One region of the Paenibacillus sabinae T27 genome, then DNA from elsewhere that is predicted to be linked to it. Evidence: riboswitches for the same ligand, from Rfam matches in the RefSeq annotation. Region 1 holds a riboswitch; each other region holds the start of a gene.
What was found. A riboswitch is a leader RNA that binds a small molecule or an ion and turns the genes downstream of it on or off. The one in region 1 is predicted to bind cobalamin.
Positions count from the first base shown of each region.

Region 1 (7,307 bases):
GGGTGACGTTCCCGTTGTTTGAGAAAATAGAGGTTAGAGGGCTATCTGCTCATCCTATATTTCAATATCTGACACAGCAAGCACCATTTTACGGTTTCGATACCCAGACTTCGGACGGCCAATGGATGCAGAATTTTCTGCAGGAAAAGCATCCGGAAATATACGCCGGCGACGGGATCAAGTGGAACTTCTCGAAATTTTTGATCGATCGTAATGGATATGTGAAAGCTAGATTCGAAACGACGACGGAACCGGTTGACTTAGAGCCAGTTATCGAATCACTGCTATAAAATAAAGGAAATCAAAGTAATTCTGATTCATATGTCAATTGGAGAATGGGTTTGATCTATTGCTCCGATATTCCTGCTTGCACTTTACGTTACGTCATGTTTTATAGTGAAGTTACCGGAACACAGCAAGTGCAAACGAAGGAGTTGATTATGAAAAGATATTGGAAGGTCGGGAACCTTGCCAAGCTGACGGGACTCACCGTGCGAACCTTGCGATTTTACGATCAAATTGGCTTGTTCTCGCCATCAGGCCAGACGGAATCCGGCCACAGGCTGTACAATGAATCCGACCTGTCGCGTCTGCAGCAGATTTTATCGCTTAAGGAGCTGGGCTTATCACTGGAGGAGGTCAAGTCCGTCTTGGCCGGCGAGCAGTATAACCCGCTTGAGATCGTCACCCTGCAGATAGCCCGGATCAAGGAGCAGATCAAGCTGCAGCATAAGCTTCTCGAGCAGCTCGAGCATGTATCCAAGTTGATGCAGGGGAAGGCGCCATTAACCGTTGAAGATTTCACAAGCCTCCTGCAAGCGATGAAAATGCGTCATGAGAAGCTGGTCGCAGAGCGGCGGATGAACTGGGAACACCGTCTGGATTTGCTGGACGACTTTCTTGCCAAGGAAAATAAAGTCACGAAACCCAAGGAGGATCAATCATGACCGAACGATTCGTCAAGCATGCCACCTTCGTTGTCGAGCGGACCTATGCCGCTTCGCCTGCGCGGGTCTATAACGCTTGGGCGGACCCGACTGCCAAATCTAAGTGGTTCTCGAAGCCCGATATCTTCGAATTCCGGGTCGGGGGACGCGAATACAGCAGTGGAGGGCCTCCCGAGGGACCGGTCTTTACCTTCGACGCCTGCTACCAGGAGATCGTTCCGGAAGAGCGCATTGTCTACACCTACACCTTGGATTCGGGCGGCAAGCGCATCTCCGTTTCGATCACAACGGTCGAATTTATTCCGGCCGGGGACGGCACGAAGCTGGTTTTAACCGAGCAAGATGCGTTCTTTGACGGGTACGATACGCAGGAAATACGTGAGCATGGCACGAACGCGATGCTGGATGCATTGGGCAAGACACTCTAAAGGGAGGCATAGCCATGAAAGCAAGCATAGGTGAGAATGAAATTATATCCTCACGTGAGTTCGATGCGCCACAGGAGCTGGTATATAAAGCCTGGACAACCCCCGATCTGTTAGCCCGCTGGTGGGGACCGAAGGGCTTCACCAATACGTTTCACGAGTTTGACTTCAGGCCGGGAGGCGAGTGGCGGTTCGTCATGCACGGGCCGACTGGCGCGGACTATCCCAATCATAGTGTCTTCATCGAGATCGTGCCGCTGGAGCGGATTGTATTCAATCATTTGTCCGGCCCGGAATTTCAGGTGACGGCCACCTTTGAGGATCTGGATGACCGTACAAGAGTCACATTCCGCCAGCTGTTTAAGCATACTGCGGAGTTCGAGCAAGCCAAGACGTACTGCGTAGAAGGCAATGAGCAGAACTTCGACCGGCTGAGCGAGCTGCTGTCCGGTTTGACCGCCTAGCCCTGAATAGATTTTGCCATGAGCAGCCTAGCTCATCCCGGTAGGCTGCTTTTCTATCTCGTGTGTCAGATGGAAATCGAATTTACTACATACTGCAGCAAATTAGCTTAACATTACAGATTTAGAAAAGGACGAGATGAAGAATGCCTCTTTATCTGATTCGCCATGGCGAGACCGATTGGAATAAGCAGGGGAGAATACAAGGGATACAGGATATCGGTCTGAATGAACGCGGGATCGGCCAGATTCAGGAAGCTTCCAGACGGCTCAGAGAACGGATGAATGTTCATGCCGTTATTTCAAGCCCTTTGCGAAGAGCCCGTGAGTCAGCCCATATTCTGGCATCTGTCTATGGACTCTCTATCAAGGTTGACAGCCGGTTCGCGGAACGCAGCTTCGGTGAGCTGGAAGGCAAGGCGCTGGAGGAAATCAGGACTGTATTCCAAATAGCCAATCCTGAGCTGATCCATTCTCCGATCTATGGGGTTGAAGCTGTGGAATCGATGCAAAGGCGGGTTTGCGAAGGAATTGGCAGCCTTGAGGTTCCGGAGGAAAGAAATGTACTGCTTGTAACCCATGGCAGCATTATTCGGATGATTACCGGACAAACAGAAATCGTAGACAATGGTACTATAGTCGAACTCACGGATAATCTGGAAAGCAGACTTATAGACTTCTTTTTAAATCTCAAGTTATAATAGCCGTACTATAATCATATCTTGTCAACAACATCATATGGAGAAAAAGGTGGAACGCCGAGGCGTTTCTTAAAAGGGAAGAACGGTGAAAATCCGTCGCGGTCCCGCCACTGTAAATGGAGAGCGAGCTTTGAGCCACTGTGTCAAACGGGAAGGCTTAAGCAACTTGGTCATCATGATCTCGTATTTGCGTCTGATCCATAAGTCAGGAGACCTGCCTTTTTCAACAGCACGACTGACCTACGAGGATAGGGAGGGGGAGCACGCTTGTATTAGCGATTAACGGCACTTCTGCGCTCTTTTTGTGTAGGAAGTGCTTTTTTATTTCTCAAATTCTTGTTACATAGGTCTCTATAAAAGAGAGGATTGTGATTTTCTTGGGAAAATTATTGCAGGTGCTAAATGAGATTGAACGGCTCAATATTGTATCAATGCATCAAATGAGAAAGCGCGTCAACAACCTGACCAAACCTTTGGGGAGTCTCGGCCGCCTGGAGGAGATCGCTATAAGGCTTGCCGGTATTACGGGCAGTGTGCAGCCCAGTGTGGGAAACAAAGCGATTATCGTGATGTGCGGCGATCACGGGGTCGTTCAGGAAGGCGTCAGCGCCTATCCGCAGGAAGTTACGGGGCTGATGATGGCAAATTTTATTCGCCAAAGCGCCGCCGTTAATGTGCTCGCGCACCAAGCGGGGGCGGAGGTTCACGTTGTCGATATCGGGACGGTGCTGACAGACCTGCCGGAAGGTGTAATTCAGCGGAAAGTCCGCCCGGGAACGGCCAATATGGCCAAAGGACCGGCAATGACCAAGGAAGAAGCGGTTGCTGCAATCCATGTCGGGATTGATATGGCTTCTGAGCTTGCTGATAAAGGAATCGAAGTGATCGGTTTAGGGGAAATGGGCATCGGCAACACGACTCCAAGCAGCGCCATGACGGCAGTATTTACGAACCATCCGGTGGAACGGATCACCGGAAGAGGGACCGGCATTAACGATGAAGCATTGGCCGCCAAAGCAAAGGTGATCGAACGGGCGATAGAGGTCAATCGGCCAAATCCCGGTGACGCCGTCGATGTGCTCGCCAAAGTAGGGGGGCTCGAAATCGCCGGGCTGGCAGGCGTGATATTGGGAGCGGCGGCCCGCAAGGTTCCGGTGGTCATTGACGGGGTGATTACAGGCGCCGCGGCGCTTGCTGCCTTCCGGATCGAACCCCGCTGCCGGGATTATTTATTCGCTTCCCATTTATCCGTTGAACCGGCGCACCGTATCGTGCTGGATGAGCTTGGGCTGAAGCCTTTGCTGCATCTGGACATGCGCCTTGGAGAAGGGACAGGAGCAGCGCTGGCCCTGCCTGTAATCGAATCGGCCCTCCAATTGGTTTCGAAGATGGCCACATTTGAAGATCTCGGTATCCCGAGTCCGGCCCCCGAAGAAGATGAATTCGGCCTCGCGGTTCAATGATCCGGGTCCGGATGCAGCAGGGTTAAACCGATCCGGGGAAGGTGAGTCGATGAAACTGGCTTCCTCTAAGGAAAGCTTGGCGTTACGGGAAAGGTTAGTTGTTTCATATAGAGGAGGCAGCACGAATGGAAAAGAAGAGAGGCAAACTGCTGGTGATCGGGTTTGGTCCGGGCGCTTTTGAACATATTACGGATCGTGCCCGCAGGGCAATCGAGGAAAGCGAAGTCATTATTGGCTACAACACTTATGTAGATTTGATCCGGGGCCTTCTGACCACACAGGAGATCGTAAGAACCGGCATGACGGAAGAAGTAAGCCGCGCTCAGGAAGCAGTACGGCAGGCTTATATGGGAAGGACGGTTGCGGTTATTTCCAGCGGCGACGCCGGTGTATACGGAATGGCCGGGCTCATCTATGAAGTGCTGATGGAAAAGAAATGGAATGCCGAGGAGGGAGTTGAAGTAGAGGTTATTCCCGGAATATCCTCGATCAACTCCTGTGCAGCGCTCCTTGGGGCGCCAATTATGCATGACGCCTGTACGATCAGCCTAAGCGATCATTTAACCCCCTGGGACACCATCGCCAAACGCGTGGAAGCGGCGGCCGCGGCGGACTTTGTAATCGCTCTGTATAATCCGAGAAGCGGAAAGCGCACCCGGCAGATCGCTGAGACTCAGCGGATTTTGCTGGGGCACCGTTCTCCGGACACGCCGGTGGGCCTGGTGAAGAGCGCTTACCGGGACCGGCAGCAGGTCGTGCTTACCACACTCGCAGACATGCTGGAGCATGAAATAGGGATGCTTACGACAGTTATTATCGGTAATTCCTCGACGGTGGTATATGACGGCCTAATGATTACGCCAAGAGGCTACCAGCGGAAATATACGCTGAACTCGGAAGAGCAGAGACTAAGACCCAGCGAGCGTCTGCAAGTGGCAGCGGAGCCGTGGTCTCTGAGTGCGAAGGAACAGGCCGGAGCGAGCGGGGAAGCCAAGTCTGCCGAGCGTGATTTCCCGGGACCAGTCTCTTTAAGCAGCGTGAGTTCGTCCAGCCCGCTGGAAGCAGCGATGGAGGCGCTGCAAATTCTCGAGGCCAAAGGCATCGTCACCGGGGGGTACGCGGGTTCCGTCCCGTCTGCCACCTCGAACCCGTCCGCCCCATCTGCCGCCGGAAATCCGAACGCCCTTTTTGAGGTGGGAGTGGCGCCGGGCATCGCGAACAAGAAGTTCACCACGCGTCAAATGGCGCTGCTTGCGGAAATCGCAGGTGAACAGGGGGAAATGGAGTATACCCCGCATCACCAAATCATTCTTCGTATCCCCGGGGGTGATCCAGAAAGGATCGTCGCGGAACTGAAATCGGCGAAGCTGCTCGTCTTCCCGGTTGGCGATGTTGCGCAGATTAAAGCCTGCGACTTCTGCAATTTGGAGAAAGACGGGTCCATCCCCGTCGCGGAAGAACTGAACCGCGTCATCGGCGGTTTGAAGACGCCCAAGGAATTGAAAATCGGCTTTAACGGCTGCGGTATGGCCTGCTACGGGGCTGTGCTGGAGGATATCGGCATTGTATACCGCAAAGGGGCATATGACCTGTTCCTTGGCGGCAAGACGATCGGACGGAACGCCCATCCGGCGCAGCCAGCAGCCGAAGGAATTGAGGCGGACCAAATTGTAGATACGGTGGAACGGATTTTCCGGGAATATACCGATAAGGCTTTTCCGGGGGAAAGATTTCATAAGTTTTTTAAACGTGTAGGGACGGTTGCTGGGTTCAGACATCAGGAACAAAGTGCAGTTACTTTGGCAGATGCGGTCTGCGGCGATTAACGATCATGAGGAGGAAGAAGATGGACGCGATATTATTGGTGGGGCATGGAAGCCGTGACCCCGAAGGGAACGAGGAGCTGCTGCAGTTTGCCGATAAGGTTCGCCAGGCAGCGCCCCAGTATAAGATAGAGACCTGCTTTTTGGAGTTTGTGCAGCCGGATATTGCCCGGGGAATAGCCAATTGCGTTGAGCAGGGAGCCGCTCGGGTTGTCGTGATTCCGATCATGCTGTTCGCGGCGGGCCATGCCAAAATTCATATCCCTTTTGAGATCGATCGGGCCAAGAAGCTGTATCCGGCCGTGGAATTTGTCTATGGGCGTCCGATTGGTGTGCATCAAAAGGTGATGGAGATCCTCACTTCCCGTATGGCGTCAGCCGGATTTAAGACCGGCATCCCGGTGCTGCCTATAGAACAAGGGCTGCGTGAACCGGATACGGCTGTTCTGCTGATTGGCCGGGGGAGCAGCGACGGCGATGCCAACGGCGATTTTTTTAAGATGACCCGCCTTCTGTGGGAGCAGCTTCCGGTCAAATGGGTGGAAAACTGCTTTATTGGCGTTACGGAGCCTACTTTTGAGGATGGCCTGGAAAGAGTCTTACGGCTTGGCGCGAAAAAAATCTTCGTCCTTCCTTACTTCCTGTTTACAGGAATTTTGATTAAGCGCATTGAGGAAATGACAGCGGAATTTGCCGCACTGCACCCGGATATCACAGTTGAGCTTGCAGGGTATTTCGGTTTCCATCCGAAACTGGTTGAGGCGCTGCTCGACCGGGTTGCCGAAGCGGTAGAAGGGCAAGCCTATATGAACTGTGATATGTGCCAATACCGGTTGGCGGCTGGTCATGAGCATCATCACCATCATCACGACCACGATCACGGGCACGATCATCACCACGGGCATGGGCACAATCACGACCATGGGCATGATCACGACCACCATCACCACGACCAAGATCATCATCATGTGGGAACGTAGCCGCGCTGAATGACATCAAGAGTATGTTGAGGAGGAAGCGATTTGATTTTTGCCCTGTGCGGTACAAGCGATGCGAGAGAGCTCGCTGCTTTGATACAACAGAACGGATTTGAAATATTGACATCGGTGGTTACCGATAATGCGGCGAAAAGTTTGCAGGAAGCCAATCTGCCCGTGCGAGTCGGACGTCTGGCCAAGGATGAGATTGTGACGCTGATACGCCGGGAAGAAGTCAAGGCCATTGTTGACGCGAGCCATCCGTTCGCCGAAGAAGCGCACAGGAACGCCATGGAATCTGCGAAAGAGGCGGGTATTCCTTATATTCGTTTTGAACGGGCATCTTTAGTTTACGGTGACGATCCGAAGCTTACGGTTGTGTCGTCCTATGAAGAAGCGGCGTTGGAAGCAAAGAAACGCAAGGGCTCCGTTATGCTGACCACCGGCGGCAAGACACTGCATATTTTTGCAAAGCATCTGCTGGGAGATCCAGAAATCCGTCTAGTGGCC
Region 1 is NZ_CP004078.1:1,970,055-1,977,361, forward strand. It holds gene PSAB_RS09000 (glutathione peroxidase) at 1-290, shown strand, start outside; gene PSAB_RS09005 (MerR family transcriptional regulator) at 441-947, shown strand; gene PSAB_RS09010 (SRPBCC family protein) at 944-1,375, shown strand; gene PSAB_RS09015 (SRPBCC family protein) at 1,390-1,836, shown strand; gene PSAB_RS24545 (histidine phosphatase family protein) at 1,980-2,534, shown strand; cobalamin riboswitch at 2,565-2,770, shown strand; gene cobT (nicotinate-nucleotide--dimethylbenzimidazole phosphoribosyltransferase) at 2,903-3,997, shown strand; gene cobJ (precorrin-3B C(17)-methyltransferase) at 4,123-5,823, shown strand; gene PSAB_RS09035 (sirohydrochlorin chelatase) at 5,844-6,800, shown strand; gene cobK (precorrin-6A reductase) at 6,843-7,307, shown strand, end outside.

Region 2 (7,307 bases), 930 kb from region 1:
GCGCGGCGGCGTGATCTCCCGGCGGCTGCGAAGCGCCGGGAGCCTGTGGCCGGGCCGTGCCGGCGAGCCCGGCCGTGCTTGGCCCAGCGGCGGATGCAGTCGCCGCTGCTGCCGTGCCCGGCGCGGGACTTGCGCCGGGCGTGCCCTTGGCGGCTTCGGGCGAAGCCGAAGCCGGGGCTGCGCCGCCTCCGGCGGTGCTTGGCGGCGGGGACACCGCCGCCTCGTCTGTGCCCGGCTCGCAGCCGGGCAGCAGCAGCGCGGCTGCGAGCAGAAGGGGCGCCAAGGAACCGGCGCCCGCTGTTCGGATGAACTTCAAGATGGGAACACCTCCGTCTAAAGGGAAAGAACGAGGGCAGCAGAGCGCCCCCGTTCATTGTATTAAAGCTTCTATGATTCCATTCGGAATGGGCAAAGCGGAAATTCTCCCGCTTATCCATCCGTATAAGGGCCGCCGGCAAGATCAAACGGGAAAATCTCCATCTAAATCAGGGGGATTGGCCTGAAACAAAGGAAAACCGGCCGATTAACCGGAGTTTTTCCAGTTCGATTAACCGTAAACATCCTTTTAGCAAAAATAAAGGGGACGTTTTCCTGCTTGTACCATCGGGTTACCTGAGATCGGGCCCTTTTCTTACGCTGCCGATCGAGCGACGCTGCGGATCGAGCGCAAGGTACTGCTCCCGCAGACAATTGGAGCGTCCTGCCGCTTAAAGCGAACGCTCCAGCAGACTAAGGCTAAGGCAGCCGGACGGCCACAACAGCCGCCATTTCCCGCGTTACGGCACCAGACGGATCAAACGAGCCGCCAAATCCGGTCATGTACCCCTTCTCGGTTACCGCGTTCACAGCGTCAATCGCGTAGCTGCCGATTGCGGCGCCGTCATTGAAGAAGGCTTTGGACGAAGGCGACAGCTTATAGGCTCTCGCAATCATCACCGCCATATCCTGACGGTTGACCGGCTGGTTCGGCTTGAACGAGGTTGCCGTTACCCCGCCGATGATGCCAAGCTCTTTCGCTTTCATAACATATCCATAATACCATGATTCGGCTTTGACGTCGCCAAAGCCGGAAACGGCGGATGCGGCACCAGGCGCGTTGCCTGTCAGCCTTACAAGCAGAGCTGCAAGCTGAGCTCGGGTAATCGCCGCTTTCGGAGCGAACGCGGGCTTCGAGCCGCCGACGCCTTCCATCAGCTTTTGGTCAAAGGCTTGATGCACCGACGACAGCGCCCATGCCGAGATTTGCTTCTCGTCAGCGAATACGACTGGAGCCACAGCCGGGGCATCGGCCAGACGGTAGAGCTTGCCTTGTCCGTTCAGATACAGATCGTATGCCGTCAGAGCCAGCAGCGCCTGCTCGGTCGCCAGTCCGCTGCTGCCGCCACTCACCGTATGCGCATACCCGCCGTCGCTGCGCTTGAACGTTGCCAGATTGCTCAGCAGACTTCCCTTCGCTTTGACAAACCGGGCATCCCCCGGTCCGATATCCGCTGCGGAAAGGGCGATGATGACCTGCGACACGCTCTCGCTGTTCTCTTCGCCGGACAGCTTATAGCCGCCGTCTTCGAGCTGCTGCGCCGACAGCCAGGCGACCGCTTTGTCAATGGCTGCCTGCACTCCGGCTTCTTCCTTATGCGCGGACAGCGCGGCGACCGCCATCGCGGTCAGATCCACGTTACTCTCCCCGTTGTCCGTAAGCGGGAATCCACCATCCGTGTTCTGGATATCCGTAATCCATTTCACCAGCTTGGCTCTGGTCCAGACCACGCTCGCCGGAACGGAATAGTTTCCGCTGTCCAGCGCAAGAAGCGCAAAGATCGGTCCGTTGCTGCCCTGGTTCGTGAGATTTCCGTTATTGTAAATCTTGGCGGTCAGGTCATAGCCCGCCGCATTTCTCGGGTCTCCGCCTGCGGCAGCAATGGACAGCGCCAGCCGTTCGTAATCGGTCACTTTGCGGAATTCGCCCTTGCTCTCCGCAATTTGCTTCAGCACACTTGCCAGATAACCTGCCGGAAGCGCGTTGCCGGAGCGGACCAGGCCGAAGGCCTGCCAGTCGCTAAGCTCTCCTGTCGACAGAATCCATTTGGCCGCCGCCGAAATGTCGGCTTTCACTTCATTTCCGGAAGCCTCCCATTTGCTGCGGTCGACTACGGCATATTTGGTAAAATGGCTTACTTTGCCGGTAATCGTTCCCGTCGACAGATCCAGAGCGGCTGGAACCGGAATCCATTGATTCGTCTTTTCATCCAGCCAGGCCAGCGCCAGATTTTGCGGGTTGCGTGTACCTACAGGAAACTGGATGGACAAATCCGTAGGCTTGGCAAATTTCGTTCCGTTTGGCGTGAACTCGTACATGCCCGATACCAGCTCCGGCCGGGACGAAGGCTGCTCCTGCACGCCGATGGTAATCGCGATGCCTTCCACCGCTCCCGCCGGAATTTGCAGCTGCACCTCTCCGGCCGCATCCTTCAAGGCAGCTCCCGCCGATGTAGCCAGCTGCGCAAAGGATACACTGTTCGCCGTCAGTGTCTTGGCGAGCTCGGCGGACTTCTCAGAAGTCATCGGCGTGCCGCTGACCGCTGTTGTCGCGCCAACCTGATTCAGCGGCAGAGTATTGGCGGAAGTGATCGACACACCCGAAGCTGCCGGATCTTTTGTACCCGAAGGGCCGCCGGAAGATGTTTCCGTCACAGAGGTCACATACTTCCACAGCACATCGTCTCCGTCCTTCAGCACATACTTATCCGCGCCGAACGGCGGTTCGTTTCCATTGACAAAATATTTCCATCCGCTCTCACCGCCCCGGTCAAATTCGGCCAGACCGTCGATCGAATAGACATATTCGCTTCCCGAAATTGGCCGCGATTCTACTTTGCCGCCCAGTGCGCGGACAAGAAGACTGTAAGGACTGTCCCCGGCGCTTAAAGCAAAGGAGGTGCTTGGCAGAATCGTTCCTTTTACGCTGTCGCCGACAACGGAAAGAGTTGCCCTGGAAACCGCCGGAGGGGCGGCAATGGCTGCCGGCTGTTTATACCGCACCACGCTTGGCGCTGCGCCCGCCTGATAACCGGTCACTTCGATTGTATAGCTGCCGGCGGACAGGCCGCCGAAGGAAGCGACGCCCTGGTCATTCGTTATCGCCGTCTGTCCTCCGATGCTTACTTTCACACCGGCAGCCAATGAAATATCAGGTTCGGAGCTGAAGGTTTTTTCACTCCATACCCATTGAACCCGATTGACTTTAACCGTAAAAGCCTGCCCCGGCTGCAGCTGCGAAGGTGACAGCTCCACAGAGTGGACAACCTGGGTGGAGTAGCCTCCATAATAGACCAGCACCTTATCCGAAGCCTGAAGCTCAAAGTCGCCTAATCCGACGCTCGGATAAATCCATTCGCCCCCGCGTTGAACGACAAATGACCACCAGTTGTTCATGTCGCCGGTGATTCCGCCGATACCGCTGATAAAGCTTCCAAATGAAGATTGCGTGATATCGAGCGCGGTATGAGTCGCATCGGCCAGTCTTTGAAGAGCCTCAAGCGCTACTGACCCGTTTATGGAGCCTTCCATAATCGTTCCCTGTGGTCCTTCTACTGCCAAAGACACCGGCACTTCCTTCGGCAGAACCGTAACCGTCCCGGTGTAACGCACGACTGTCGGCGCGGCATTGTCCTGGTAGCCGGTAATTTGGAGCGCCTGCGTTCCAGGCGTCAGATCCGTTCCGAACGAGGCGACTCCCTGATCGTTCGTAGCGGCTGTTTTGCCGCCGATGGAGACGGTAACTCCGGAAGCCGCCGCGATGATGGGATTTCCGTTAAAGTCCCAGGATTTTTTATGAACCGTTACTTCAAGAGCTTTGCCTTCTTTCGGCGTAACCGGCGATAGCGTTACGGAATCCACCAGCTGTGTGACACCGTAGTCTCCATAATAGACATAGAGCCGGTCTCCGTCCTGAAGCGCAAAGTCATTAATCGCGGTATAACCGCTGACCCACTGGCCGCCGCGCTGAACGATGTACATCCAGCCGTCATAGCCACCATACTTTTTCTCCTTGACGCCAGCTATTTCGCTGATATACGCGCCATACGCGGTCATTTTGCTGACAACCGCAATCCCTTTGGTATCCGCCAGCTTGTTCAGCGCATCCAGTGCGCTGCTTCCGTACACGCTGCCCTCGCCCAAGGATGCCGTTGGCCCCTCGATCGCTACGGACACCCGGACAAGCGGGTGTGCCGCCGGAGGGTTCGCGATAAAATTATACAGATTGCTGTCGCCGCCGGCCGTGAACAGGTTGTAGGCGGTCAGCGCCTGCAGTGCCTGCTCCGTGGCAAAAGCGTCGCCGCCGCCGGACAACAGGTGGGTAAAGGCCCCATCTGCCGTACGGAAGCTCATCAGACGGCTGATCAGATTGCTGCCGTTCTTGGTGAAGTCTGCGCCGGCCGGATTGATACCGTACGCGGTCAGGCCGATAATGGCCTGCGAGACGCTCTCGCTGCTCTCTCCATAGCCTCCGTGAGCCGTATTCTGCTGAGCGGACAGCCACTGCACCGCTCTTTGCCCGGCTGTCGCAACAGCCGGATCACTCTTGTAAGGGGCCAGGGCAACCAGAGCCATTCCCGTAAGGTCGGGCTCGCTCAGACCTCCGCCGGTAAGGGCAAAGCCTCCGTCACCGTTTTGACTGGAAAGAATGTGCTGAACCAGCTTGTCGCGGGTCCAATTCGCATCGGACGGCACCGTATAGCTGCCGGAATCCAGCGCGATCAAGCCATAGACAGCGTTGTTTAGACTTTGTCCGGTGATGCCGCTGCTGCTGTAGATCGGCTCGATCAGATTATAACCTGCAATATTTGCAGGATCTTCTCCGACCGCTTTAGCCGCCAAAGCGTATCTGGCATAGTCGGTAACGGCGGAAAAGACTCCTTTCTCCTTTTCTACCTTTTGTTTAAGTGCGGCAGTGTAGGAATCCGGCACTTTGTAACCGGCTTGAGCCAAGCCGATCGCCTGCCATTCCGAGACTACCCCCTGCTTCAAAATGGACTCTGCCGCGGAATACACGGCATCGGTTACGCCGATCGACTGGGCCACGGCCGCACCCGCTGCTGCTCCGGTATCTGCAGTCCCCGCCCCCTGGGAATCCGCTGCCTCGGCAAGCGCATGCCCCGCCGGTGCAAAGGACACGCCCAGCAAGGAAAAAATCATCAATAATGCCATTCCCAGCGCCAGAATTCTGGAAGAAATCCTGCTCTTCATTCTTCAACCTCTTTCTCTCTTGAGTATTATGGGAGTCTTCCGAAACCATAAAAAAAGACCGCCCCGGAGGGACGGTCTTTCGGAAAAACGAGCCGGGAATCCATGCTGTATAAGCCACTCCCGGCATCGGCCGCGCGTAAATGCCAGATGCCCTCACCCCCCGAAGGACACTGAACCTTGACTGAAAAAAGGCAGGTCTCCTGGCTTATGCCTCATCGCCTCCCCTCCGGCCTTCCCGTTCGCCTTGAACAGTGGCTTGTTTCAGAGGAGCGCTCCGCATATACAGTGGCGGGACCGCGCCGGATTCCAACCGGCTTCCCTTTTAAGCAGGCTTGTAATCGGCCTGCACCTTTTTTAAGACTATATTAAATTTTGACAATCTTTATCATATCGGTTATCACAAGGGTTGTCCATACATGAAAAGCCATTAAGCCATGAAATTGAACGCGTAAATTCTCCGCTATTCCGCCGGAGAACTCGCGCTTGCCGAAGGGGATGGAGCCGCCTGCGGAGCTTCCATAAGGACCAGCGTATAGTCTTCGGCTTTCACCGTGCTGCCGGCCGTCAGCTTAGGGGCGGAAACGAGCGTTACCTTCACCTGGTTAGGTGCGACAGCGGAAGATCCTCCGCTCCCGCCGGATGAACCCGGTGCCGGGGAGTCCGCAATGCTTGACCCGGCGGCTGGCTCTCCAGGCGGCGACGGCGAGCTTGCAGGAACGGTCCCGCCGGTAGCTGCCGATGGGCCGGCCGAGGCCGAGAGCGAATCCCCGGCGGCCTTGCTCTCATCGGCGGACACCGTGTCCGCCTGGCCTTGGCCGCTGCCGGCGTTTCCAGCTGTTCCCCCACCGGAGGCCGCCGCTCCCGAACCGGCAGCGCCGGCGGAACCCGCTGCTCCACCGGCATTCGAAGGGCTTGCCGATCCCGGCAGCCCGCAGTCATGGACCAGGCTGTCCACTTTATACACTTCAGCCTGGCCGGTACCGGCATCCACCTCAATCTCCGCCGGATTAAACTCGCGGCAGGCGTCCGGGGAGGCGAAGGCGAACAGCAGCGAGCCTCCGCCCCCGCCGCGCTCAAGATAGGCGGCGGCTTCGAGATAGCCCGCGCCAGCCGCAGACTGCGTCGGCGAAGGCTGCGGCGAGGCGGCCGGAGTCGCTTCGTCTCCGCCGCCCTTCAATAGGCGGGCCGCAAGGGCGCCTGCAACCAGCAGAACGATAACGGCCGCGCCGAAGATCATCAGCTGAAACCGGCGGCGGCGCACCCACTTGGCCAGCGGCGAGGCCGCTTGCCCCCGGGCCTCTCCATATACGTTTTGCAGCGCGGGTCCCGCCGGGGCCATATATGTTTTTCGGAATTCGCGGCTCTTGAACGCTTCACGGTCATGGCTGGCGAAATACTTTAAAATCGCCCGCCGGTAGCCCGGCTGGAGCTTCCTTGAGGAAATGGTGAACAGCGGATTGTCCTGCGACCAGGCCAGAAAACGGTAGACCGCTTCCTTGCCGCCTTCCTCCTTCCTCCGGACATGCTCCAGCAGCGCATCATACTCGAGCGGCCCTCCCTCGCGGGCGCTGCTGTGGTAGAAGGCCAGCGGCAGGCGGGCAAAAGGCTCGGCTCCGGGGCTCTCTTTCATCCAGCGTCGTCCCAGAAGCTGCACATCGTCCAGTTCCTGCGGAGACAGGCCGTCAAAAATATGCTCGTCCGGGTTCTCCTCCCCGAACCAGCGGTACGCCGTGCGCAGTACATTCGCCTTCCGCCTGCTGTGCAGGTCAAGCGGCGGGTCCCATTCGCCCATATCGAGGGCGTAGCGGACAAATGACAGCTCCAGCAGCTGCTCCTGCGTAATATCTTCAATCGACAGCCGCTCCAGCAAATACCGGTCGGCCGCGGCGGCCAGCTCCTTCTGGAGCGCCAGCGCTTCGGGGCGGATGCCTGCTCTCCGGCGGCGGTCCTTCTCTGCTTGTTCAATGCGGCTATGGATCGCCGCCACGGCTCCCACCGGATCACGCTCCCGCTCCAGCTTCTCCGGCAAATAATCGAGCAGCGCGTCATGGACAGCCGGT
Region 2 is NZ_CP004078.1:1,038,433-1,045,739, reverse strand. It holds gene PSAB_RS25360 (hypothetical protein) at 57-503, shown strand; gene PSAB_RS24445 (S-layer homology domain-containing protein) at 736-5,247, opposite strand; cobalamin riboswitch at 5,421-5,615, opposite strand; gene PSAB_RS04655 (GAP1-N2 domain-containing protein) at 5,708-7,307, opposite strand, start outside.
Region 2: it holds a riboswitch for cobalamin, as region 1 does, so the genes downstream of both, PSAB_RS24445 (S-layer homology domain-containing protein) here and cobT (nicotinate-nucleotide--dimethylbenzimidazole phosphoribosyltransferase) in region 1, are expected to answer to the same signal.

Region 3 (7,307 bases), 1.6 Mb from region 1:
ATAATGCTCTGGCTGACGAGGATATATTCGGATTTACCGGTTCTTTCGACAAAAGACTTCGAATCTTTCTGTCATCCATCGCTTGTCACCTCCTTTTTAATAGAGTATGAATGCCGGATGAAAGTTGGAACGGCAGGACCTCCCGGAAAATGCGCTGCTCGAAAAAGGCAGAATAATGGCTTCTCTTGTTGGTATTGTCGAAGCAGTCCTGGCTGCCGACAACAAATACACTCCGACCATATGCCTTTTTTCTGTTCTTCTATCGCGCATTAGTGTGTCTCATCATAACCTGTTAATGAGAGACAAGGACTTAGGAGGAATGCCGGGTGCCAAAAATATCTGTAATTATGCCGGTCTATAATAACGCACTGTATTTACAGGAAGCAGTTAACTCAATTTTATTGCAAACGTTGACCGACCTGGAATTGATCATCATCGATGACGGATCAACTGACGGATCAGCAGGAATCATACATGAAATAGGAGACACAAGGGTAAGGAAAATATTCCATTCCGAGAATATGGGTATTGTAACTTCTCTGAATCAAGGACTTGATCTGGCTCGGGGTCAGTACATCGCGCGTATGGACAGCGATGATATAGCCGCACTAAACCGCTTGGAAGTGCAGGCTTATTTTATGGATCAGAATCGCAGCATAGATGTTTGTGGAACAGGATACACAACTAACTATCTTGGACCCGTCAAGTTAAATCCTATGAATCACGAAGAAATAAAGGTCTGGCTATTATTTTATTGCTGCATATTACACCCTTCCGTGATGATGCGCCGAAGTTCAGTAAATCGTCTTCATATTCGTTATGATCATAACTATCCCCACGCCGAAGATTACGAACTGTGGAATCGGCTTTCCACATGCGCGCAATTAGCAAATATCCCTCATAATTTAATGTATTATCGACTTCATGGGGGACAAGTGTCCAATACGCACCGAGCCATACAAGATGATTCGGCACGGAGAATCCGTCAGAGACAACTTTCTGGGCTGGGCATCCAATTATCGGATGAGGAATACGCACAATTGGTTAAATTGGCTGAGTTCCGGGTGAATGCTGAAAATTATGAGGAGTATCAAGCAGCAGTAGGTTTTGCTAATTGGCTAATTGAGCGAAATAGACAATCCCGTGTGTTCAACGAAGAACTTTTAACAATGGCTCTATCCAGATGTATATCGAGAGTTCCATACTAAAAAAACCGCTAGGCGAATGGTGTACCCCAAATCAATTGGAGTTTTGACCATACAGTGGAAGAGCTTCTCTCCAATAGCTAAAAAAAGGCGCAGTCCCGAAATCCCGGAACCTGCGCCATTCTTGTCTTTATAGGATGCTGGTGAAGGGAATTGAACCCCCGGCCTACGCATTACGAGTGCGTTGCTCTACCCCTGAGCTACACCAGCATGTTGTAAATTTTCCGTCACAACAGAAACTATTATACCTTGTTTGGCGAAAAAATCAACTCTTTTTCCGCCCCGGATTGGTAAGGATTCAGCTCCCTGCGAAAGAGAATGCCCTGACCCAACCTGTGGGGAGCGCAGGTCGGCGCTGCATACGTTCGATTGGAGCCAACCGGCGGGCGCCAGCCATTGGCCGCCTCCCTGCGGCACGGTGGGCCGCAGGGCCGCAATCATGCCGGGCCCTGGCGCCCCGCCCGCTCTTATTCTCCGTGCAGCTTCCGCTCTACCGACTCCAGCTTCTGCTTGCTGCTGGCCGCTTTGTCACGGCGGTCGTCGATTTTGAGCGCAGTGGACACGCGCTGGGCACCGGCCGCGAACGGCGTCTCGTGCAGAACCTCGACGGCCGCCAGAATGCGCGGCAGCGGGCCTTCAATAATGGTTCCCATAGATGTAAGCTCAAAGGTAATGCCCTCAACGCTCTCCAGTGCGCGCTGCATCCCGGCGACGTAGCTGCTGAGACTGGTGCTGCCGGTCCCGATCGGAATTACGGTAATTTCGGCGATAGCCATTTGAATAGCCTCCCTCTCCATACTGAACTTTTGGAAACATCCCTGCCATCTTTCCTATATTGTAGCAACTGGGGAGCCGGGCTACAAATCATTCTCTCTCATTCATCAGTGGCCGGAGAGCATGCGAGATTGGTTGAGGCAAAATCGAAGGCAAATCCGGACACTAACGAGCCCGGTATGCCCACCTTTTCCACCCCCTAAGCGGCAGGTTTGTGGATGAATTTGTGGATTACCTGTGGACCGTTTGTGGATGTTCTGTGGATATCAAAAAATCAAAAAATATGTTTACAGATACAATATATTGGGTTATCTTAAATAAATCACAACAAAATATAGTAGAATCAGGTGCTTGACTCTCTGACGGAGAGTTCGAGCTTAATAGGGAAGCGCGGTGCGAATCCGCTGCGGTCCCGCCACTGTAACCGGATGCCCCTCCTCAGGCGAGGACGAGGGCGGCATCTTCCGGCATAGGGCCACTGAGAGCGCAAGGCAGCTCTTCGGGAAGGCGCCGGAAGAACAGACGGAAGCCAGGAGACCTGCCTGTTTCTTAGAGACACCATTCATACCAGCGCCTGCGAGGAACAGGAGAGGTGTCCGCTATGTATTTTTAGATGACCGGGCTTTGTTCAATCGGGCCGGGCTTGCATAGTGGCATTTTCTGCGTTCTTTGGCGGGAAATGCCTTTTTGGAATGCAGGAAAGGTACCCGAAGGCAAGACAACCAAAGTTTAAGACAGGGACGTTACGGAGAGGAGAACTGCACAATGACGCTGCTGGAGAAACGGCAAACAAGCGGGCAAAGCGCAAACGAAGTTCTGTTGGAGGAAGTTATCGGTCTGGGGCGCGATATTATCGACAGCCGGGACATGGATCTGCTGAGGGAGAATGCCAATCTTAACGGGGAAAGCTTCTCCGGCAAGATGAGCAAATTCGGCAGCGAGTATTCCAAGTGGTATGCCCGCAGCTTTACGATGCCGCCACAGCTTGTGCAGGCGATCAAGGAAAACGTCGTCTACGTGCACGATCTGGACCAATACGCCATCGGAACGACGAACTGCATTTTCATCCCGTTTGACAAGCTGCTCCGGCAGGGCTTCAACACCGGCAACGGCAGCGTGCGGCCTCCGAACTCCATTATGACGGCTATGGCGCTTACGGCGATTATTTTTCAATCCCAGCAAAACGCTCAATACGGCGGCGTATCCGGAAGCAAGCTCGACCACGATCTCGCCCCTTATGTGGCCAAATCCTTCGCCAAGCAGTTCCGCAAGGGCCTGGATTATTTTGAAGAAGGACAAGCAAGCGAGGATCTCGGGGAAATCACCATGAGCCGGACCGATCTGAAGGAACGGTACCCGAAGGCCTTCCGCTACGCGCTGAAGGAGACCGAGAGCGAAACGCTCCAAGCCTCCGAGAGTCTTATACATAACCTGAACACGATGTCTTCCAGAGCGGGCGGACAAATTCCGTTTACCAGCATCAATTACGGCACCTGCACCTCGCCCGAGGGACAGCTTGTTATCGATTCCCTGCTGACGGCGACGATGAATGGACTGGGCAGCGGAGAAACGCCGGTGTTCCCGATTCAGATCTTCAAATGTAAAAAAGGCGTGAACCAGCAGCCGGGCGATCCTAACTACGAGCTGTTCCTGAAGGCTGCGGAATGCTCGGCGCGGCGGCTGTACCCGAATTTCGCGAATCTGGACGCCCCGCTGAATCTGGCGTACTACGACCCGGCGAACCCGGATACCGAATTCGCAACCATGGGCTGCCGCACCCGGGTGCTCGGCGACCGCTTCGGACGCAATTACTGCTCCGGCAAAGGCAATCTGTCATTCAATACGCTCAACCTTGTCCGGCTTGGCGTCCAGCACGGGATCGTTACGGGTCTGCGGCAAGCGGCGGATGAGGGAGGCTTCTATCATGATCTCGATCATTATATGGAAATTGCCCTGGAGGGTCTTCTTCACCGCTTCCGCATCCAGGCGGCGCAAAAGGCCAAAGCGTCCGACTTCATGATGCGCGAGGGCGTATGGGAAGGCGGGGAACTGCTGGAACCCGAGGAGCAAGTGAGTGAGCTGCTGAAGCACGGCAGCCTGTCCATCGGCTTCATCGGGATAGCCGAATGCATGAAGGCGATGTACGGCAAGCATCACGCCGAGGATGCCGAGGTGTACGACAAGGCGCTGGCCATCGTCCGGCATATGCGCGAGTTCTGCGACCGCAAAAGCGAAGAGCTCGACCTGAACATCACCCTGTTCGCCACTCCAGCGGAAGGGCTGTCCGGCAAATTCACCAAGATCGACCGCAAGGAGCTTGGCGAAATCGAAGGCGTTACCGACCGCGAGTATTATACGAACTCGTTCCACGTTCCGGTCTACTACCCGACGGGCGCGGCGAACAAGATCAAGCTCGAAGCCGCGTTCCACGAATACTGCAACGCCGGTGCGATCTCCTACGTCGAGCTGGATGGCAATGCGCGCAGCAATACGACGGCTTTTGTCCAAATCATCCGTTACGCCCTGGAGCAAAATATCAGCTATTTCAGCATCAACCATCCCGTGGACCGCTGCTCCGGCTGCGGCTATGAGGGCGTCATCGGCTCGAACTGCCCTTCCTGCGGCGCACATGAAGAGAAAGTGCATATCCGCCGCCTGCGCCGGGTCACAGGCTACCTGACCGGAGACTACCAGACCCGCTTCAACGCGGCCAAGCAGGCCGAGGTTAGGGACCGGGTCAAGCATCTATGAATATATGCGGCTACTACCCGGAATCCATTAACGAAGGCGAAGGGCTGCGGGCCGCCGTCTTCATCAGCGGCTGCCGCCACCGCTGCCCGGGCTGCTTCAATCCCGAAACCTGGAATTTCGGGTATGGCGAGCCCTTCACCCCTTCGCGGCGGCGGCAGATCATCGGCGACATGGCGGCCAATCCGCTGCTGAGCGGTCTGACGCTGGCGGGGGGCGATCCTTTTTTCTCCGCGGAGGAAGCTGCGGAGTTCATTGGCGAGGTGCGCGGAACACTGCCGGATTTCCCGGTGTGGATCTATACCGGCTACACTTTCGAAGAGCTGGCGGCGATGCCGGGATCGCCCGAATGGAAGCTGCTGTCTCTGTGCCAGGTGCTGATTGACGGGCGCTTCGAGGAAGCCCTGAAGGACACGACCCTTCGCTTCCGCGGCAGCTCCAACCAGCGGATTATCGATATTCAGGCCAGCCTTGCAGGCGGCGCGGAGCCCGTGCTGTGGCAGCCGGTTCTGCTGTAGCCTGGGCGGGGAGCGGCGTGGCGAGCCGAAAACTCCCGGCGGGTTGGTGTTAGCCCGCAAGGCTGTAAGCCGGCCCTCGGGAGCGGCCATGCGATGCGAGAACTCGCGGCGGGTTGGCAGCGGAAGTTGAACCGGGACAGGCAAATGGGCCAAGGGGCTAAACGGGCCGGAGCCCTGTATAGACCGGAAGCTCTTGATGGCAAGGGCCTGCGTTGGGGCCAGTTTGCGAATGAGGCGACCTACCAATCTTCTTAGCTGAACTGATAGTGCCGTCAATTAAACCCGAGAATGCTGCTTGGACCCTACTTCTTGCTTCGACCCTTCTATAGCGGATATGCGGGAATTTCTCCCGTTTATTTTTATCATATAAGTATCTTTGAGTTATTAAGACGGAAATTCTCCAGCTTATTTGTCCGTTTTCTCCCCATTTGGGCTCAAACGGCAAATTATGAGGGAGGATTTCCCGTTAAACTTAGTGCAATGCTCGTTCAAGGGCTTATAAACGGGAGAAATTCCGGTTTATAGGTCCGGACCGGGCCTAACTATGCGCTTAAATATATCAATTTTTGATATTGAAAATTATATATACACACTGCGGTTATCCATAGTAAGGCCGCATTCATACTTACTTATGTCCCTTATTTATTCATGCCCTTTAATCTTCATCCCATAAAAATTTTATGCAGTGAAAGGAAGCGATCCGAATGCCCCAACTCGTAGTGAAACCCGACAACCGTCAGCTTGCCTTTGATGAAATGCGTCTTTCCGTTTATGCCGACCGTATTCTTAGTGGACTGGACAATCTGAATAAAGAAACGCTGCTGCGCGGCGTGAATGCCAAGCTGCGGCGCGATGAGGTTAGCGGCGAGGAGATCAGCAGTGCTTTTACAATGAGCGCCCTGGAGCTGGTGACCAAGGAAGAACCGGACTGGAAATTCGCCGCCGCCCGCTCCCTACTGACCTCCCTCTATAAAAAAGCGGCGGTCAACCGCCGCTACAAAGCGTACCCGGACGAGCCGTACGGCGCGCTGTATCCGCTGATTGAAGGCCTCGTCAAAAAAGGTGTGTACCGCGAGGAACTGCTGACCGCCTACACGAAAGAGCAGATTGAAGAGCTGGGAGCCTGCATCGACGCGTCACGCGACCTGCTGTTCGACTACATCGGGCTGCTCACGCTGTCCGACCGCTATCTGGCCCGCGATTTCGACGGGCGCGTCATGGAGCTGCCACAGGAGCGCTACATGATCATCGCCATGTACCTGATGCATCAGGAGCCTGCGGAGAAGCGTCTGGAGCTGGCGAAGGAAGCCTACTGGGCGATGAGCAACATCTATATGACCGCCGCCACCCCAACGATGTCCAACGCGGGCAAAAAAGTCGCGGGCCAGCTGTCCAGCTGCTTCATCGACACCGTCGACGACTCGCTGGAGGGCATCTTCGACTCCAATACGGACGTGGCCCGTCTCAGCAAAATGGGCGGCGGTATCGGCGTCTACCTTGGCAAAGTGCGCGCCCGCGGCTCCGACATCCGCGGCCACAAGAATACAAGCTCCGGCGTCATCCCCTGGATTCGCCAGCTGAACAACACCGCTGTCAGCGTCGACCAGCTCGGCACCCGCAAGGGCGCGATCGCTGTCTATCTCGACGTGTTCCACAAGGATATCCTCGCGTTCCTGGATCTCAAGCTGAACAACGGCGACGAGCGCATGCGCGCCCATGACGTCTTCCACGGCGTCTGCCTGCCCGACCTGTTCATGGAAGCCGTGGAAGCGCGGGGACAGTGGAATCTGTTCTGCCCGCATGAGGTGAAGAAGGTGATGGGATGGAAGGATGCGAACGGCCGCGCCCTTGGCCTTGAAGACTTCTATGACGAAGAATTCGGGCAAGGCTCCTTCCGCGAGAAATACGCCGAAGCGTCCGCCCACCCGGAGCTGACCCGCATCACCGTTCCGGCTATCGACATTATGAAGCGGATCATGAAATCGCAGCTTGAGACCGGGACGCCGTACATGTTCTACCGCGATACGGTCAACCGGGCCAATCCGAACCGTCACAAGGGCAT
Region 3 is NZ_CP004078.1:409,892-417,198, reverse strand. It holds gene PSAB_RS01950 (glycosyl hydrolase) at 1-79, opposite strand, end outside; gene PSAB_RS01945 (glycosyltransferase family 2 protein) at 327-1,208, shown strand; tRNA gene PSAB_RS01940 (tRNA-Thr) at 1,344-1,415, opposite strand; gene PSAB_RS01935 (MTH1187 family thiamine-binding protein) at 1,673-1,981, opposite strand; cobalamin riboswitch at 2,308-2,539, shown strand; gene PSAB_RS01930 (anaerobic ribonucleoside triphosphate reductase) at 2,745-4,730, shown strand; gene nrdG (anaerobic ribonucleoside-triphosphate reductase activating protein) at 4,727-5,245, shown strand; gene PSAB_RS25655 (hypothetical protein) at 5,339-5,500, shown strand; gene PSAB_RS01920 (ribonucleoside-diphosphate reductase subunit alpha) at 5,950-7,307, shown strand, end outside.
Region 3: it holds a riboswitch for cobalamin, as region 1 does, so the genes downstream of both, PSAB_RS01930 (anaerobic ribonucleoside triphosphate reductase) here and cobT (nicotinate-nucleotide--dimethylbenzimidazole phosphoribosyltransferase) in region 1, are expected to answer to the same signal.

Region 4 (7,307 bases), 1.7 Mb from region 1:
TTGTCAGACATTTGAGAAGAAAACAGAGTAACAGGCTGCTCTCTGCTGTTCCTGTCTTTAGGATTTTAAAAAGCTATTGAAAAAGAAAACACCGGGAGACGATTCCCGGTGTTTTCCTGCTTTATTTTATCCCTTACTAGTTACGGCTGGACCGCCCGCGCCTTCTTTCTGGCATTGTCCGCGGCTGCTACCATATTTCGCAGCGATGCCTCTGTCTCGCTCCAGCCCCGCGTCTTCAGCCCGCAGTCCGGATTGATCCAGAACTGCTCCGGATGCAGCACCCGCAGCGCCCGCTCGATGCCGGTCTCCATTTCCTCTACGGACGGAACGCGCGGACTATGGATGTCATATACGCCAAGACCGATGCCCTTGTCATAATCCATTTGCTCAAAGCTCGCAATCAGCTCGCCATGGCTGCGCGACGTCTCGATGGAAATCACGTCCGCATCCATATCGGAGATGGAATCGATCATATCCCCAAATTCGCAATAGCACATATGCGTATGAATTTGCGTCGTATCGCGAACGAGGCTTGTGGAAATACGGAACGCTCTGACAGCCCATTCCAGATATTGCCTGCGATCCTGTTCCTTGAGCGGGAGTCCTTCGCGCACCGCCGGCTCGTCTACCTGGATCATTTCCACGCCGGCGCTTTCCAGGGCCAGTATCTCCTGCCGCAGCGCAAGCGCAATCTGATTGGCCACCTGCTCCCGGCTCAGATCGTCGCGGACGAACGACCAATTCAGAATCGTGACCGGACCGGTGAGCATACCCTTGACCGGAAGCTTCGTCAAAGATTGCGCATAGACGCTTTCCTTGACGGTCATCGGCTCGGTGAAAGCGACGTCGGCATAAATGACCGGCGGCTTGACGCAGCGGGAGCCATAGGACTGCACCCAGCCGTTCCGGGTGAACAGGAAGCCGTCCAGCTTCTCGCCGAAGAACTCCACCATATCGGTGCGTTCGAACTCGCCATGCACCAGAACGTCCAGACCGATCTTCTCTTGAAGCGTGATGGAGTCCGCGATCTGCCGGCGGATAAATTCATCATAGCGTTCCGGGCTCAGCTCGCCCTTGCGCCATTTCAGCCGCGCCTGCCGGACCTCCGGCGTCTGCGGAAAGCTCCCGATCGTCGTTGTCGGCAGCAGCGGCAGCCGCCACTTGTCCTGCTGGCGCTTGGCCCGCTCGGCGTAGACCGTGTTCCTCCGGTCCGTCAGCTCCTCCAGACCGCGTTCAAGCTCCGCCACATCCACGCGGTTTCGCTCCGGCAGCTTGCGGAAAGCATCCAGCGCTGCCTTCGCCCCGGCCCACTGCGCACCGGCCGCTTCCCTGCCTTCAAGTAGCGCCAGCTTCAGTAGCCCAAGCTCTGCCAGCTTCTCGTCGGCGAAGGCCAGCGCATTCCGCACCTCCGGCTTCAGCCGATCCTCGCCCTGCACCGTCACGGGCACATGCAGCAGGCTGCATGACGGCTGCAGAATCAGCTTGCCTTCCGGCACAAGCCGCTCCAGCCTTTCCGCCAGAGCCAGCTTCTCCTCCGGATCGCAGCGCCAAATGCCTCGCCCGTCAATCACACCGGCTCCCAGCGTCTTGTCCTCCGGCCAGCCCAGACGCTCGATTGCTTCGAGATTGGCTTCGCCGCCGTGCACAAAATCAAGACCAAGCCCCTGCACCGGCAGCTTCAGCAGGGCTTCAAGCGGCTGCACCGACTCAAAGTATGTCTGCAGCATGATGCGAAGACCCGGAACCGCGGCATGAAGGGCGCCGTAAATATGGCCCAGCAGTTCAATATCCTCTTCCTGAAGTCCGGTTACGACAGCCGGCTCGTCGATTTGGACCCATGCCGCGCCCTCCTGCTCCAGTTCCTGCAGCAGCTGGACATAGACCGGCAGGAACCGCTCCGCCACGCTGCGGATTTCCGAGAGGGCAAACCCTTTGGAAAGCTTCAGGAACGTATATAATCCGATGACGACAGGCTTGCCGTCAATGCCCGCCTGCGATTTGGCGAACCGGTATGCGGCCAGCGGTTTGTTCTCGGTCAGCACAGGCTGAATATCGCCGATCTCCGGCACAATATAATGATAGTTCGTATTGAACCATTTCGTCATTTCGCATGCCGCCGCCCGGGAATTCCCGCGGGCCATGGCAAAATACAGATCCAGCCCGTCAGGCCCGCCTTCATACCGATAGCGCGGAGGCACAATGCCGAACATGACCGCCGTATCCAGCACATGATCGTAATATGTGAAATCTCCAACGGGTATCAGGTCGATGCCTGCTTCCTGCTGCTTGCGCAGATTGCTGAGCTGAAACTGATCCATTTCCGTCCGAAGCTGCTCCTCATTGATCTTTCCCGCCCAGTAGGCTTCCAGCGCTTTTTTCCATTCCCGGTTGGCTCCGATTCTCGGATATCCGAGATTGCTTGTTATGGCATTCCTTGTCATCTCTTTCGTTCCTCCTCTATGTTCTGAACCTGCAAAATCCCACTAAAAAAGGCGTCCTTCACCCCGGAAGCGCAGGGGGAAAGACGCCTACGTATTTCATTACGTTTGCGATCTTACACCTCCCTATCTCCCGTAGGTACAGCAGTGCGTCGAAACAGGCAGGTCTCCTGGCTGAGGCGTCATCGTCGTCAGCGGCCTTCCCGTCAAGCCCGGGCTGACAGTGGCATAAATGCTGATAGACTCTTCCGTTACAGTGGCGGGACCGCGTCGGCTTTGCACCGAGCTTCCCTTTTAAGCCTCCGGCCTATTTCGGTCCGGTAAGCACCTGTTTCCGTTATTTAAGGTGAATGGTTGCTTGAATATTGAGTACACCATTTATGTTACGGCAAGACTTTGCGGCCCGCAATAGAAGATGGAGGCTCCAGTTATAGCAATACCTGATAACCGGTTAAAAGAAAATAATATAGACGATCGCGGCCAGTACGATTCGGTAGATGGCGAACGGCAGCAATTTGATCCGGTTGATCAGCTTCAGGAAGAACCGCATCGACAGCAGCGCGAACACGAAGGCGCTGATAAATCCGGCAATAAAGAACGGCAGCGCGTCCAGCGTAAAATACTGCCAGTTCTTGAGCAGAGAGATGAAGCTTGCGCCCGCCATGATCGGAACCGCCATAATAAAGGTGAAATCGGCAGCGGCGCGGTGGCTCATGCCCAGAAGGACGCCTCCCGAAATCGTCGAACCGGAACGCGAGAAGCCAGGCCACAGCGAGAAGCACTGAATCAGACCGACTGTAAGCGCCTGCCCGTATGTAATCTGATCAACGGTCTGCACCTTCACACGCTTTGGTGCGAACAAATCCGCGCAGATCATAAATATGGCACCAATCACAAGACCGATCAGCACGGTTGACGTCGAGAAGAGGTACTCATCAATGTAATCCTCGAACAGCATGCCGGCAACACCCGCAGGGAGCAGCCCCGCCAATACCTGTCCTAGCTTTAGACGGCCTGATCCGGGATTTGGGGACGGTTGGCCGTCCGGAACAGGCTCAAGCGCTCCCCGGCTGAAGCGTTTCAGTCCGAGCAGATCGATGAAACGATTTCGGAAGATCACGACGACCGCAAGGATCGAGCCGAGCTGAATGACGACTTTGAACGTATTGGCCGTGTATTTTCCGAGAAACTCCTGGGATTTCAGCCACATATCGTCGACAATAATCATGTGGCCGGTAGAGGACACCGGAGCAAATTCGGTCAGGCCTTCCACCAGACCCAGAATAACGGCTTTGAGAATTGCAAGTAGATCCAAGCTTTCGCCTCCTTAAAAAATGATTTAAAGTTTTATTATTAGTAGCTTAAACATTGCCCGCAGTTTCTGAAACTTGCAAGCCCCATTTCCAGTAAAGAATACCTAACGTCCGCATTTCACCTCATCCTTCAGACTTGAAGTACACTCGGGGAAATGTGCAATAATGAACATAAAGATCACATTATTACGGAAGTAACGTTGGGAGGATATTCATTGTTTGCACGCCTGCGCGCTTTTTTGTCCGCCTGGAGGGATTATCCCCGGGAAGAGGGAGATTGGATCGGTAAGCGGTACAAAGTATTGTCCCGGATTGGAACAGGGAGCTACGGACTGGCATACCGCTGCCTGGACACGGAGGAGAACCGCCAGGTCGCCCTCAAACAGGCAAAGCCGAGCAAACGGGATGTCGGAAAGAAAATGCTTATGCGGGAGCGGGATATTTTGCAGCAGCTGCAGCATCCCTGTATCCCCGCCTTCCGGGATTTTTTTGAGGAACAAGGCTCGGCGTGGCTGGTTACCGACTATATTGAAGGATTTACGCTGGAGCAGCTGATTTTCGAGCAGGGGGTACTGTTCGGAGAAAAAGACACGCTGCGCTTTGCCTTGCAATTGATGGAGCGGGTGAAGCATGTCCATGAGCGGGGCTTTGTCCACCTCGATCTTCGCATTCCGAATGTCATTCTCCGGGGAGAGGAACTATATTTAATCGACTTCGGGCTGGCCCGCCGGATAGGACATGACGGTCCGGTAGACGACAGCGAGCATGGGCTGGATCAGGACGGGCTGCCTAGGAGGATGCCTGCGGTCATCGCCTCCGATTTGCACGATATCGGGCATCTTATGCTCTTCATGCTGTATTCCGGTTACACACCGGTACCGGGAGGCGAAGAACGCAGCTGGTCGGATGAGCTGGAGCTTTCGGCGGATATGCGCCAAATCCTGCTAAGACTTCTGGAGGGAGAAAATCCATATAAGGATTCCGGGGAATTCATCCGGGAATTAGAGCAGGCTTTGTCAGCGTCTGCCCCGGGTTCGGATTCATAATCTAGATGCTCTCCCTCCAAAGCAGAAACGGCTTGCGCCGCCTCATATAGGGCGGCGCAAGCCGTTGACGCAATGCATCTTTTACAACAGTCCGGCGATTAGCTGGAGCTTCCGTACCGGTTCTTGTAGTAGCCGTGCCCGCGTCCGCTGCCGTAGCTGTGTCTGCTGCTTGAGGATCTTCCGTATTGCGGCCGTTTGTGATAGCCGCCGGATGATCCTCTGTGTCTTTCATATTTTGAGTGTCCGACGGAGTGAATGAGTTTGTCGATAAGTTTCCTTAGCATGCTGTCTCCTCCTTTTTTTCGGATACTATCAGCCATCAGTATTGCATCCTTACAATATCCATATACGTAAAAAAAGCCAGCCGGTTTCGGCTGACTTCACGAATTACAATTTTCCCGTAAGGGTTGCGGTCGCTTCCTGCCGGCCTCTCGCTCCAGGCTGAACCCGAAGCTTCTTGCCGCGTTTCGGCTTGCCGAGAGAGGTCGTGAACGTGATCACCTGCCCGGCCACAACCACCGCCATACCGGTATAAACGGTTTCTCTAAGCGGCATGTAGAAGAGCGAAAGCAGCAGCACGGCAATATCCATCATGATAAATACCGTACCTACCTTGATTCCCTTCCATTCACTGATCAGCAGAGATAATATATCGTCTCCGCCGCTAGCGCCTCCGCATCGCAGCACCAGTCCCGAGCCAACTCCTGTGAGCAGGCCGGACAGCAGCGCCGCAAGCGCCAGGTTGCCATGGAAATCAAGGGTCATGCCAGAGTAACGCTCCATTAGTCCATAGAATATGGTAAATGATCCAACGGAAATAAACGTATGGCAGACAAAAGCTTTTCCTTTGAGCATCAGCGCGATCAGCAGAACCGGCACATCAAGCAGCAGCACGGTGACAGAGGGTGACAGGCCCAGAACATACTTGCCGAGGAGCGACAAGCCTACAAACCCGCCTTCAGTGAGATGATTCTGGTAGTTAATATGATAATAAGTAAAGCTAAGCACAAACGTCCCGATCAAATTGACAAGTAATTTTTGCGGCAGTCGTGCACCGCGGATTGCATTCCTCATACCGATTCCCCTTATCGTAATTGGCGGCTAAACGTCCCACCAACCTCTACGACGGGTTGAACCGGAGGTCTTACTCCTTCGCATACCTGTTCCTTCCTTCGTAGAGGTGGTCGGGCGTCTTAGTGACTACACACCTTCTACGGGGAAGCTAAGTATAAGATAGATCATAACGTTTCCAAATCGTCCTTTGGGAATTCGTCCTTCGGGGACACATGGTATCCTGATCCTTTCTCTTATGTTTTTAGTTCTGCAACCATTATAACACGAAAAAGTCTCTTTCTAAACCGTCTGACAAGTCCTTCCAGAAAAAAGGACAAACCTAGCCCCGAAGCAGCCTGTTTACCGTCTCTCTGCGGACCCCGATCAGCTGACCGATCTCCTCCTGGGTAAGCAGTTCAGTCAGCGGAACGCCGTGCGAATAATCATCGAGCCAGCCGCTCAGCAGTTCCAGCCTTTCGGCAGGAGTCCCGACCGTAAGGTGATCCAGACGGGTCTGCATGAACCTGACTTTCTCCTGAAGCAGCAGCGCAATTTCCATCGCCTTGCCGGGTTCCTCCCGTAATTGGCGGTACCATTCCGATGCCGGAATGCTCTCAACCTCGCTTCTCATAAGCGCAGTAGCCGTTCCGTGAGCATCCTTGGGCGATATGAGCGAATGATGGGGCACCGTCTCGCCGGGATACAAAATGTTGAACAGCACGATATTCCCGTTCTCATGCAGCCTTGTCACTTTGAACAGACCGCTCTTCACTTGATATAAATGATGGCAGCTGTCGCCCTGCCGGAATAAAATCTCCCCTTTATGCAGTATCATTGTCTATTCTCCTTTAGCCTAATGGGTTGTCAGTTAGTTCAAGTATAATCAATATTCACCACCCTGCTCAAGGCGTTGGGAAAACGTCTCATTCGCCTATTCCGTCTCCGCCCTTCCCGACATATCTTGAAGCATACGATCTAATAAAGCGGGTGAGAGAAGGTGGCAAGTAAAAACAACAGCCCCCTGGAAGACGAACTGTCCGCAGAAGATTATGCCATCATCGCTGCGGCGCTAACCGCTTTGAGCGATTTCTTCGCTTTCCTGTCCCTCGTAAAAGCCAAGCAAACGACTGAGGTTGAAACAAATAAAAAAAAGAGAAAAACATGAGAACAAGGCTGTCCATCGGTCGTCAGGGCCGAAAAGATAGCCTTGTTTTGGCTTGTTCACCGCTTCTCTCAAGCCTTCTCTCAAGCCGAATCCAAAGGGATCGCATGATGACTCTCGAACAGCTTGTCCAGTTCACTGGCTGTTCCGTTCTCCTCCGGCTCAAGCGCGACAATGACGATCACATGCCCTAGATCCACATGTTCCTCATAGGCCTCGGCGTCTTCTTTCGGAATTCCGATTCCGATCAGTCCCACGGTGATTCCATCCTCTCCCGGATCGTTTCCGAACTCCG
Region 4 is NZ_CP004078.1:3,664,295-3,671,601, forward strand. It holds gene PSAB_RS25155 (DUF1540 domain-containing protein) at 1-31, shown strand, start outside; gene metE (5-methyltetrahydropteroyltriglutamate--homocysteine S-methyltransferase) at 141-2,441, opposite strand; cobalamin riboswitch at 2,582-2,785, opposite strand; gene PSAB_RS16920 (undecaprenyl-diphosphate phosphatase) at 2,890-3,753, opposite strand; gene PSAB_RS16925 (serine/threonine protein kinase) at 3,967-4,797, shown strand; gene PSAB_RS16930 (hypothetical protein) at 4,896-5,081, opposite strand; gene PSAB_RS16935 (YitT family protein) at 5,185-5,871, opposite strand; gene PSAB_RS16940 (Crp/Fnr family transcriptional regulator) at 6,191-6,685, opposite strand; gene PSAB_RS25985 (hypothetical protein) at 6,848-7,015, shown strand; gene PSAB_RS16945 (general stress protein) at 7,096-7,307, opposite strand, start outside.
Region 4: it holds a riboswitch for cobalamin, as region 1 does, so the genes downstream of both, metE (5-methyltetrahydropteroyltriglutamate--homocysteine S-methyltransferase) here and cobT (nicotinate-nucleotide--dimethylbenzimidazole phosphoribosyltransferase) in region 1, are expected to answer to the same signal.